One region of the Brevibacillus sp. HB1.3 genome, then DNA from elsewhere that is predicted to be linked to it. Evidence: riboswitches for the same ligand, from Rfam matches in the RefSeq annotation. Region 1 holds a riboswitch; the other holds the start of a gene.
The links. A riboswitch is a leader RNA that binds a small molecule or an ion and turns the genes downstream of it on or off. The one in region 1 is predicted to bind cyclic di-AMP.
Positions count from the first base shown of each region.

Region 2: linked by a shared signal. The riboswitch ahead of HPY31_RS24700 (hypothetical protein) and the one ahead of HPY31_RS04390 (CAP domain-containing protein) in region 1 are both predicted to bind cyclic di-AMP.

Region 1 covers NZ_JABMIT010000001.1:928,525-934,095, forward strand. The annotation lists gene HPY31_RS04365 (catalase) at 1-718, opposite strand, end outside; gene HPY31_RS04370 (2-phosphosulfolactate phosphatase) at 799-1,539, opposite strand; gene HPY31_RS04375 (hypothetical protein) at 1,728-2,099, shown strand; gene HPY31_RS04380 (cold-shock protein) at 2,245-2,448, opposite strand; gene HPY31_RS04385 (rhodanese-like domain-containing protein) at 2,879-3,223, shown strand; cyclic di-AMP (ydaO/yuaA leader) riboswitch at 3,308-3,465, shown strand; gene HPY31_RS04390 (CAP domain-containing protein) at 3,473-4,273, shown strand; gene HPY31_RS04395 (hypothetical protein) at 4,338-4,490, opposite strand; gene HPY31_RS04400 (homoserine dehydrogenase) at 4,591-5,571, opposite strand, start outside.
Region 2 covers NZ_JABMIT010000013.1:149,034-154,604, forward strand. The annotation lists gene HPY31_RS24685 (glycine betaine ABC transporter substrate-binding protein) at 1-742, opposite strand, end outside; gene HPY31_RS24690 (ABC transporter permease) at 739-1,578, opposite strand; gene HPY31_RS24695 (quaternary amine ABC transporter ATP-binding protein) at 1,562-2,788, opposite strand; gene HPY31_RS24700 (hypothetical protein) at 2,846-3,055, opposite strand; cyclic di-AMP (ydaO/yuaA leader) riboswitch at 3,184-3,330, opposite strand; gene HPY31_RS24705 (cation transporter) at 4,078-4,278, opposite strand; gene HPY31_RS24710 (heavy metal translocating P-type ATPase) at 4,343-5,571, opposite strand, start outside.

The DNA of each region.
Region 1 (5,571 bases):
AATTCTTAATTCCTTGCGCTAAAGGCTGCCAATGGTATTTGACCAGGACCGCTTTTCCTTCATGGTTTACCCACTTGTACGTGTTTACGCCAGAGCCTTGCATTTGTCGATAGTTCGCTGGTATTCCCCACGGGGAGAACAAAAACGTAATCATATGCATGGCCTCAGGGGTGTTCGAGATGAAGTCAAAGATCCGTTCCACGTCTTGAATGTTTGTGACAGGATCTGGCTTGAACGCATGGACAAGATCAGGAAACTTCATGGCATCCCGAATGAAAAAAACTTTGAGGTTATTGCCCACCAGATCCCAGTTCCCGTCCTCTGTATAGAACTTCACCGCGAACCCACGTGGATCGCGCAATGTTTCGGGCGAATGTGTGCCATGATTCACCGTAGAAAACCGCACAAACACAGGCGTTTTTTTCCCCCGCTCCGAAAACAGCTTTGCCCTCGTGTACGTAGAAATCGACTCATCACCTACGGTTCCATACGCTTCGAAATAGCCATGTGCCCCTGCACCTCGACTATGCACGACACGTTCAGGTGTTTTCTCCCGATCAAAATGCGTGATTTTTTCAAGAAAATCGTAATTCTCCAGAACGGTTGGCCCGCGATTTCCAACTGTCCGCAAGTTTTGGTTGTCTGTGATCGGATGGCCTTGACGATTCGTCAGGATATTATCTTCTGCCTGGTTGATGGACTTGCTCTTTTCATCCATATGAATCCTCCCTGTCCAGTTTTTCTCATGTGTGGTTCATAACCATGGTTACCGAATGAGGGATTCTTTATGCGAAAAGACTAAATCGCTTCGTACGCAAAATCATCGTTAAGCACTGGAACTGCGCCACTCTGATTCCACTGCGCTGCAAGTTCGACATCTTCCGGGTACCCCATACTGATCAGCTCTTGGCCAGAAGCACATTTCTGCAAGTAAGCAGGAAGATGATCTTGGGTCACTCGAAAGGCTGCCACTGCTATTTCGGCCTCTGGTGACAATCGATACCCTGTCAGTTCATGAAGTAGCGCACCTGCCGCAATCATATCTTCAATAGCGGGTCGCAATGCTCCATTCCCCCACCGCTCACCGCAAGCAATGACGGTTACGGTTCCATTCTGCTGCTGTATGTATCTGGCCACAGATGGCGCGTTTCTCAAGCAGGCAGCGATTACCTTCGCACCAGTTTTCTTCGCCAACACGGTACAGGTCGATCCGTTTGGCGAGGGTAATACGATTCTACTTCCCATTGGAACCGTTTTCAGACAGGCGGGTGAAAGGGAGATTGGTTCTCCGCGTTTTCCAGCGAGCAGCGCTGCTTTTTGTTTGGCGAATGCTACGGTGGACTCGTCCTTTACCTGATAAGGATAAACGATACCTCCTCGTCCCGTTACGATATCGACACACGTGCTGAAGGAGAGCACATCGATAATGACGATCATATCCGATGCTGCTCCGACCTGTTCTACCCCTTCGTATCCCCAATCAAATCGAGCTGTATAGTCTAGTTGTTTGCATACAGTTCTATCTCCCAAACCCTCCACCATCCTCTATCCAAAATAGTTACTCGTCCCCTTACGTTCGCCGTTACAAATTAAGACAAGAAACAATATCGTATTATTGTCCCACTAGATTAAAAAGAATGGAGTGAACATGGATGTCTGAAATCGAATACGACGACGATCAAGGTAATTCGGAAAAAAGAAATCACAGACGCCCAAGAAAAAATACTGTGAGAACGACCGGTATTTTGCAAAACAACCTCGCCCGTGCTCTTACCGCTCACCTCGACCTAGTAAATCTGAACACAGAAGCGGTTGAAGTACGTGTGCAAGTATTAAACTGGGGTAACGCAGTTACGCAAACGAATCCAGTTAGCACTTTGCTTGACATCACGCAATTAATCCCTGCGAATACTCGCACTGCTTTCAATGCACTGGTCCCCGCTTCTTTCCACTATGAAGTGCGCCTTACCGTAGCAGAAAACAACAGAAATGTCCTTCTCACCACTTATGGCCGTACTTCTATCGGCGGCGGTCAAGTTGTTGGTCTTACCGTTCTTGACAGTCAATTCCAAACTGTCGAAATCGAAACTTGTATTTAACTATCTTGTAGGAAGAAAATGAGGAATTATGGTGGGACGCCATAGTTCCTTTTTTCATCCATTCGCATGCAGGAAAAGGCGCTTGGGACGACCACGACAAAAAAAGAAACTGCCCTCGAAAGGACAGTTTCTTTGAAAAGGAGACTTACAGTTTTACTACGTTCTCAGCTTGTGGGCCACGGTTGCCTTGAACGATGTTGAATTGAACTTTTTGACCTTCGTCCAAAGTTTTGAAACCGTCACCTTGGATTGCGCTGAAGTGAACGAATACATCGTCTCCGCCTTCTACTTGAATGAAACCGAAACCTTTTTCTGCGTTAAACCATTTTACTGTTCCGTTCGTTTGCATCTAAAAAAACCTCCAAAAATTCAATTTGAATATGCTAGTCATATTTACCGAAGCAAATAAAGCTCACATATCATGAAGAAATACCAGATCATGTGCGATGATACGCCTTCATGATATGTGAATTTTACTTATTCAGTAAATATGCAAATGTCATAGGACGGAACTGCAAAATTAAAAACTAAACCTTTTGAAAACCTAAAACAATGAAAGCCCTTCCTCTCTTCCATCCTTGCGGCTCCGATGACCGCGCCAGTGTGAATCGGGGATTCAAAAATGTTATCCATCAGCATACAAACACCTCGATGAATGATTAGGTATCAATTTTTCAAGTAGCAACCTCATTCTACCATGGTTGTCCAATAAAAGCAACCGTTCACCCTTATTCTGGACGATGCGGAACTCTGATACAATAGGATTGGGAGGGATTACATTGCAAAATCATATTTTGACAACCATTCAATTATCCGAAATGCTTGAAAAGAAAGTGCCCGTACTTTTATTGGACGTACGCGACGCCGAGAAATTTGTTTCCGGCAGCCTCGTTCACGAAAGCGCATCGACGCAAAACGTCCCCTATCTTCTAATGAAAGAACAGGACAAGCCGCTTGATGAAGAAACCGAAAAACTCGCGCAAAATGTGCAGATCGTTACCTTATGTACAACAGGTAACAAAGCTCAAAAAGCTGCGGCTCTCCTTCGTGAGCATGGTTTCCATGCAAATGCATTGGAAGGCGGCTTAACCGCCTGGAAGGAACAATCAAACGAAACAAAATGAGCCTAATTTATCAACGATTCTAGCTATTTGCCATATATTACTCCTTTATTTCGATTGGGATTGTCTGATATCGTTGTTCATGCCAAACGAAATAAGCCGAGACTTCCTCTTTGAAAAGGAAGTGCGGGGGACTTTTTTGTGGATGAGCTATTCCACATTGGGGTGAATCGCCACACTGGCGTAGGGTTGTTTCCTCAATCCGAATCCGACAACTAACCTCGTAGGCAAAAAAAAGGAGAGATTTGTTTTATGAAACGTTTTGGTTCTGTTACAATCGCGATGACTCTTGGTCTGGGCTTGGCTTTGACAGGGTTTGCTTCTTCTGCTTCCGCAGCATCTAACTGCCCATTGAAGAACGGACAATTCCAATTCAATGTGGGTCAAAATATGGGACAATTCCAAAAAGCACCAAATGCTCAACAGTTTCTTAACTTTTTCCAAAAGCAAGGCTTTGTTCCTGGCCAGCCACAAGCAGTACAGCTAATGCAACCTGTTAAGCAAGGACAAGCTACACCTGTACAACAACCATGCCCGTATCAACCAGGATCTTTCCAACAAGCTCCCGTACAACAAGCTCCAGTACAACAAACACCAGCACAACCAGTACAAACAGCACCAGCACAACCTACCAATACTGTCACTGAGCCTGCCGCTCCAGTAAATCAAGCGGATCAAGCTAAGACGGGTGATTTTGCGAAACAAGTCGCTGATTTGGTAAACCAAGAACGTGCAAAAGCAGGTCTCAAGCCTGTTCAAATGGATGCAACACTGTCCAAAGTAGCTTTGGCAAAAGCACAAGATATGTCTGCTAACAACTATTTTGACCACAACAGCCCAACGTACGGTTCCCCATTTGACATGATGAAGCAGTATGGCATTCAATACTCGACTGCAGGTGAGAATATCGCCATGGGTCAACAGAGTCCACAAGAAGTCATGCAACAATGGATGAACAGTGAAGGCCACCGCCAAAACATTATGAACCCTGACTTCACGAAAATTGGTGTCGGCTTCACAAATGGCTACTGGGTACAAGAATTTATCGGGTAACACGCTTTGCACGAAACGAAAAGCCGGTTTCTCTTAATCGAGACCCGGCTTTTTCGTGTAGGCATTATTCCGGCTGTGTTTCAGAAGCCTGTTTTTTGGGGGTACAGCAGCTTTCCTGCTCATCTAGCAAAGCAACGTCCTTTTGATTCATTTCTTGCTTGGTTGGGTAAGCAGATACTTGCTGCAGCTCGGCATTGACATCAGACGATTGTTTCATCCGTATGGCCCCCTCGCCGTTTTTGGTGGTGCATCCCTAGTATGCACGCGGTTCTAAACGACTCATTCCTAAGGAACACTGGAAGCACATGCAAATGAACCTATCTGCTAATAATATGTTCAAGGTCTTTTAGGGCAGCCGCTGCTGCCGCGACAGGATCTGATTTTCCTCCAACGACCAATAAATCTCCCATGACATCTGTTTCTACCCTGATTGCTTTTGTCGTACCTAATACGGATGCAAACGGATGGGTAAAATCCACCGCACATAGCTCAACTGCTACTGTAAGCGTACCATTCGCTTCCTTTTGGATCGTTCCGATCAGCTTGGGAATCTTCGTATGCTTTTTCCACGTCTCGATTTGTAACGAGGTTATTTCGCGAATACTTGCGCGTGCGATATCGGTTAGATTTACTTGCCCGCCAAAAGCAGCGTTTGCCAGGATCGTGAGCTTCGAAGCTGTATCCCAACCATCGATATCGTAAGAGGGGTCCGGTTCGGCAATCCCCATCTTCTGAGCGAGCTCGACTGCTTCTGTACAGGTGAGCCCCTCTTCCATCATTTTTGTAAGCACGAAGTTCGTCGTTCCCGTAAAAATACCTTCAACTCGTTTTACTTCACAGCCTGCCAGGTTATACTGCAAAAGATCGATCGTCGGCAGAGCTGCTGCTGTTGCCCCACTAATTTTCAACGCGGTACCATGTTTTTTGGCAAGAGCGGCCAAACTAGCATAATCAACAACTAGCGCACCTTTTGAAATCGCGATCGCATGCATGGCATTCTCCAATGCATACCGAATATAAGTCAGACCAGGTCCACCCTCTTTTTCAGATGGACCTGCCTCGATGAGTACGTCTGCTTGAACTGATTTGATAAACTCCAGCGCGTTCCAGGTTGGGTTCCCTGCTTGTTTTGTATGAGCATAGTCTGCCCATTTCCCTGAATCGATTCCGTTCTCATCATAGAGGCCGGACGTTGAACGAACGATTCCCACGAGTCTGACATCCGCTTGATATAGCTCGCGGTACCGCTCCCGTCGCTCTTCCAGCAGTCTGGCTACCTGCTGTCCTACTGTTCCGAA
Region 2 (5,571 bases), on a different contig from region 1:
CAGTCTGCACCTGGCTCAATTCGACCTCATACCCCAGCTTCTGCTCAAGCACATGCTCTACGACGTGCGAGCTGGCAATCTCGGAATCCCATGCTACATAAGCGAGAGTCAGCTTCTCTTTTTGGACAGGCTGTATGCCCTCCACCCATTTCGCTACTTTGGCTTCATTGTTTTTTACCCATTCCGCTGCGGCCACTTCCGGATCTTTTCCGTCAATCATTTGAACCATGACCGACTCCATATCCGCTGGCTCCCAGTAGAACTTATCGAGAAATTGATAGGCAGCAGGCTGATCCTCTTTCAGCCCTTTGCGCACGATGGTATGAATTTGTTCCGCTCCGCCAAAGCCGTTCTTTGGGTCCGCCAAGTATTTCAAATCCATCTTTTTAAACATCCAGTGCGGCGTCCAGCCCGTTATGATAATTGGTTCCTTCGCTTCGTACGCCTTGATCAAAGCTGCTGTCATAGCGGCATCTGAGCCTTCGACAAGCTGCCATTTATCCAAGCCATACAGGTTCATGACTTCCTCTGTCTTTACCATCGAGCCTGCTCCTGCGTCGATTCCGATGATTTTGTAGTCGAGCTTTTCTCCTAGTACGTTGTCCGACGTCTCAGAAGGAATCGGACCGACCACCGTTGCTGTCGGTATTTGTGTGTTTGTGTTTTGACTAGAGCAGCCTGCGAGCCAAGCTGTCGCTCCCATCATGACCGCCAATATAGCTGGAACCATTTTGTTCATCATGTGTTTCGCTCCTTTTTTCCTGCATGTTGGGTAAGCCGATCCAAGACGATAGCGATGATCACGATGGATAACCCCGCCTCGAATCCTCTTCCTATATCCACTTGCGAAACGGCGCGATATACATCTGCACCCAAGCCTTTCGCCCCGATCATAGCCGCTATGACCACCATCGACAGGGCGAGCATGATACATTGATTAACTCCCGCCAAGATCGTCGATTTCGCATATGGCAGTTGTACTTTCACGAGCTTTTGCCAGCCAGTTGCGCCAAAGGCGTCCGCCGCTTCCTCCATTTCCGCTGGGACCTGACGAATGCCTAAGTTCGTAAGACGCACGATTGGCGGCAAAGCAAAAATAACGGAGGCAATGACACCCGGCACCTCGCCCAAGCCGAAGAAAAAGATCGCGGGAATTAAATATACGAACGCTGGCATTGTCTGCATCAAATCCAGTACTGGCGTGACGAGATTACGAAACGTATCGTGCCTCGCGCAAAGAATGCCCACCGGAATCCCGATAGTGATCGAAATCATGGTGGCAGTGAGGACAAGTCCCAATGTCTCCATCGTTTCATCCCAGTACCCCAAGTTGTGAATAAGAGAAAGTCCGATCACCGTAAAGACCATAGGCGCTCTCCCTGCAAAAACCCACGTGGCGGCCCCTAGCAGCAAGATGAGAATCAGCGAAGGTATCTCTGCCAAAACCGTGGAGCAGTAAGTCACCATCGTGGAAATGATGATAGACATCGGATCAAACAATACCCCTTTGTACTGGCCCAGCACCTCCACGAATCCTTCCATCCATTCGCCAATCGGCAGCTTAGGCACGGCGTCCATCACTTATCACCTCTGCTCTCTGATGTTCTTGGACATTGACTTTACCTACCAGCCCGCCTAGCACCGCTCCTTTTACGATGACACCCAACAAACGCTGCTGCTCGCCCACTACCGCAATCGGGACATGCAGGTCTGCCATCATCGGGAACAAACTGTGCAGACGTGCGTCAGGTGAAACGGTAGGGAGGTCGGTTTTCATGATCGCCTCCAGTGAATCTCCCGTACTGATCGCGAGTGATACGTCATACGCCGTAATCAATCCGAGCAGTGTGCGCTTTTTGTCCACGACGTACAAGCTGGACACTCCGTTATCCATCATGAGTTGCAGCGCCACTCGGGCCCCTTTGTCTGGCGTGATTGCTTCTGCCCGTTTCATCACATTTTCTGCAACGAGCACCCTGGACAGGTCGGCATCCTCCACGAACTTCCGCACGAATTCATCCGCGGGATCTGCCATGATTTCTTCAGGGCGGCCGATTTGAATGATCTGCCCGTCTTTCATAAAGGCAATCCGGTCGCCCAGCCGCAACGCTTCGTGCAAGTCATGTGTAATGAACAGGATCGTCTTTTTCATCGTCATCTGAAGCTCCAGCAACTCATCCTGCATATCTTTTCGAATGAGCGGGTCCAGTGCACTGAACGCTTCGTCCATCAAGAGAATATCTGGATTATTAGCCAACGCCCGGGCCAATCCGACTCGTTGACGCATCCCTCCGCTCAATTGATCCGGGTACGCATTTTCCCACTCGGTCAATCCAACGAGCGCGAGTGCTTCTCGTGCTTTTTCTTGCCGGAGCTCTGGTGGTACTTGTTGAATCTCCAAACCAAACTCCACGTTTTCCCGAACCGTCCGCTGCGGAAACAGGGCGAAGCTTTGGAAAACCATCCCGAGCTTCTTCCTCCGCACCTCGCGCAAAGCTGTCGCCTTCATGTCCACGATCTCTTCCCCATCGATCTCGATGCTTCCGCTCGTCGGGTCAATCAGTCGATTGCACAGTCGGATTAAGGTTGATTTGCCACTGCCGGACAGGCCCATGATGACGAAGATTTCGCCTTCCTCGACTTCAAAGCTGACCTGATTGACCCCAATGGACTGGCCGGTTTGCTTGTATATTTGTTCTTTCGTACGTCCTTCCGTCAGCAGCTTCAAGGCCAGCTCGGGCTGCTTGCCGAATACTTTTGTCAGTTTATGGACTTTCATTTTGGGCATGGTATCTCTCATCCTTCGTTTTTTCGTAAATGCAAAAAGCCCGCGAAGCTTCCACACTCAAGCAAACCCAAGCAGGCACGCTTGATTTTTACTCGTGTAGAAAATCCGCAGGCTTACGTAATACCTGGCGTCCATTTTCAGGACCCCCTGTACTCTGTCTTCCTGATTTTCGATTGTCAGCGATTTATGTCGTACCAACTGCCTCCCAGCGATCCACACCATCTCCTTCGCGTCTGTATCGCATAAGCTGCTCGTCGGTATTTCCATAAAAAAATAGGCCGATCCATTCTTCTTCTCCAGAACAAAGGTCCCAAAGAAAAAGCCTGTATCGGCCTATCACACGCCCGCAAGGAATCCCCTTGTTGCGCATAAAATGCCTAGACTTTATCCATCCATGACCTTCCCTGCTTTGGCCGACGAGGTTAGCTGACGGGTAGGATGGCAGAGAAGACTTTTCCTCATCCCTCCTGATCACTCAGGATTAACCCCAAAAGATTGGTTCCCCCGCTTCCGAGAATCTCGGAACTAGGCCGTATTGTGTTGCCTCTTATTTAATGGTGATTGTGATTTGAATTATACGCTCGCTTCCAGTTATTGTGAACGTTCGTTTAGCATGGTTTTAACCGGATTCTGTTTTTCTTTATGAGTCGGATTGGATTAGCTGTTCGTTGCTCATAAAATCAAGATATTGGTGCCTTTTACTCGCTGTTGTGGTGGGGAGGAAACAGGAGAAAACGCTCAGATTCTTGGAACCCCTGCGCGGGAGCATGGGGTGCCCGGCTCCGTGAAAAAAAGCGAAACCGCGTCCAAAGTAGTCCATCAAGATGTGTCTCAGAGGTGGACGCTAAAGGCAGTTTCGCTTTTTTTCACTACGCCTCGGTAGGTGTGTCCAAAGATCTTCGCTCATTTCTCCTGTTTCCTCTACGAGCTGTTGTGGGTCTACATGCTTTTTAAAAGACAGCTTGAATGCTGCTTTCAAGATGTAATAAAAAGCTGCTTGGGAAGAAGAACATTTCCAGTCCTAGCGCCTCTGGAGCCCTCCTTAGCTCCGAAATGAATGGCGGGGGTTTTCAGCTTCAACCTCTGAGATTACATCCTCGAAACTCTACTTCTGAAGCGCTCCCGACATTCATTTCGGAGCGGACAGTCTACCCCCTCGCGGGGCGTAGGCCGAAGCGTAGACTGGAAATGGGCTTCTTCCCCTCCACTACAGCCACTTTTACCTCAACACCAAAAAGCTCCCGCCTCAATGAATCAGGCAGGAGCTATGCTTTTCACAAACACGATGATTAAACGACGTCGTAGCCTTGGTCTTCAATAGCTTCTTTCACTGCATCGAGAGTCAAATTGCTCTCGTTATAGGAAACCTCAACCTTTTTTTCAGCCAGGTTGACTTTACCTTCTGCACCCAGATCTTTCAATGTGTTCTCGATGCGCGCTACGCATTTGTTGCAAGACATGCCTTCTACGTTCAATGTGATATTAGTCATGATCAATCTCTCCTTGCATTTTATGTTGTATAGGTAAGGCGGACAAAGCCGCTTGTTACTGTTGTTACAGCTTTACTCGTTGTAGTCTCAGTGCGTTGAGTACGACGGATACGGAGCTGAAGGCCATTGCGGCACCGGCAAGCCATGGAGCGAGTAAGCCTATTGCGGCAATGGGGATGCCCAAGGTGTTGTAGGCCAATGCCCAGAACAGGTTTTGCTTGATGTTGCGGATGGTGAGCTTACTCATTTCGATAGCGTCTGCGACACTAGTCAGTTCTCCGCGCATCAGGGTAATATCGGCTGCTTCCATCGCCACATCTGTACCTGTACCGATTGCCATACCGACGTCAGCGGTAGCGAGTGCTGGAGCATCGTTGATACCATCGCCGACCATCGCGACTTTTTTGCCTTGTTCTTGCAGTTTTTTCACTTCTGCGGCTTTGCCTTCAGGCAGGACTTCTGCGATGACGTGATCTATTCCTGCTTCACGGGCAATGGCCTCGGCGGTTTGACGGTTGTCACCGGTCATCATGATCACAGTCAATCCCATTGCTTTCATGCGCTGAACCGCTTGCTTGGAGGTTGGTTTGATCGTATCCGCTACGGCAATCAAGCCAGCGAGCTTGCCTTCGACGACTGCGAGCATCGCCGTTTTACCGGAGCGCTCCAATGCCAGCATGGTATCAGACACTGCTTGGTACGAAATTTGATATTTTTCCAGCAAACGGCGCGTACCGACGAGTACTTCTTTGCCATGAACCGTTGCTCGGATACCGAAACCAGGAATGGCTTCAAACGAATCTGTATCAGCCGAGGTGATTCCTTTATCTGCAATTCCGCGAACGATGGCTTGAGCCAATGGGTGCTCGGAGTTTTTCTCAGCGGCACCGACCAAAGAGAGCAGCTCTTGCTCTTCGATATCAATGGCGATGATGTCTGTCAGTTCTGGCTCGCCTTTGGTTACAGTCCCTGTTTTATCGAGGACGATCGTATCCAAGTGGTGAGCCGTCTCCAGATGCTCCCCGCCTTTGAACAGGATGCCCAGCTCAGCTGCGCGTCCAGAGCCAGCCATGATTGAGGTCGGTGTTGCCAAACCGAGGGCGCATGGGCAAGCGATTACGAGTACAGCAATTGCTTTTTCCAAAGCCTCACCGAAGTTGCCAGGTATAACGAAAAAGTACCAGATCAAGAAGGTAAGAATAGCAATCCCTACTACGATTGGGACAAAAATCCCGGAGATGCTGTCAGCTACACGCTGAATCGGTGCTTTTGTTCCTTGTGCTTCTTCTACTA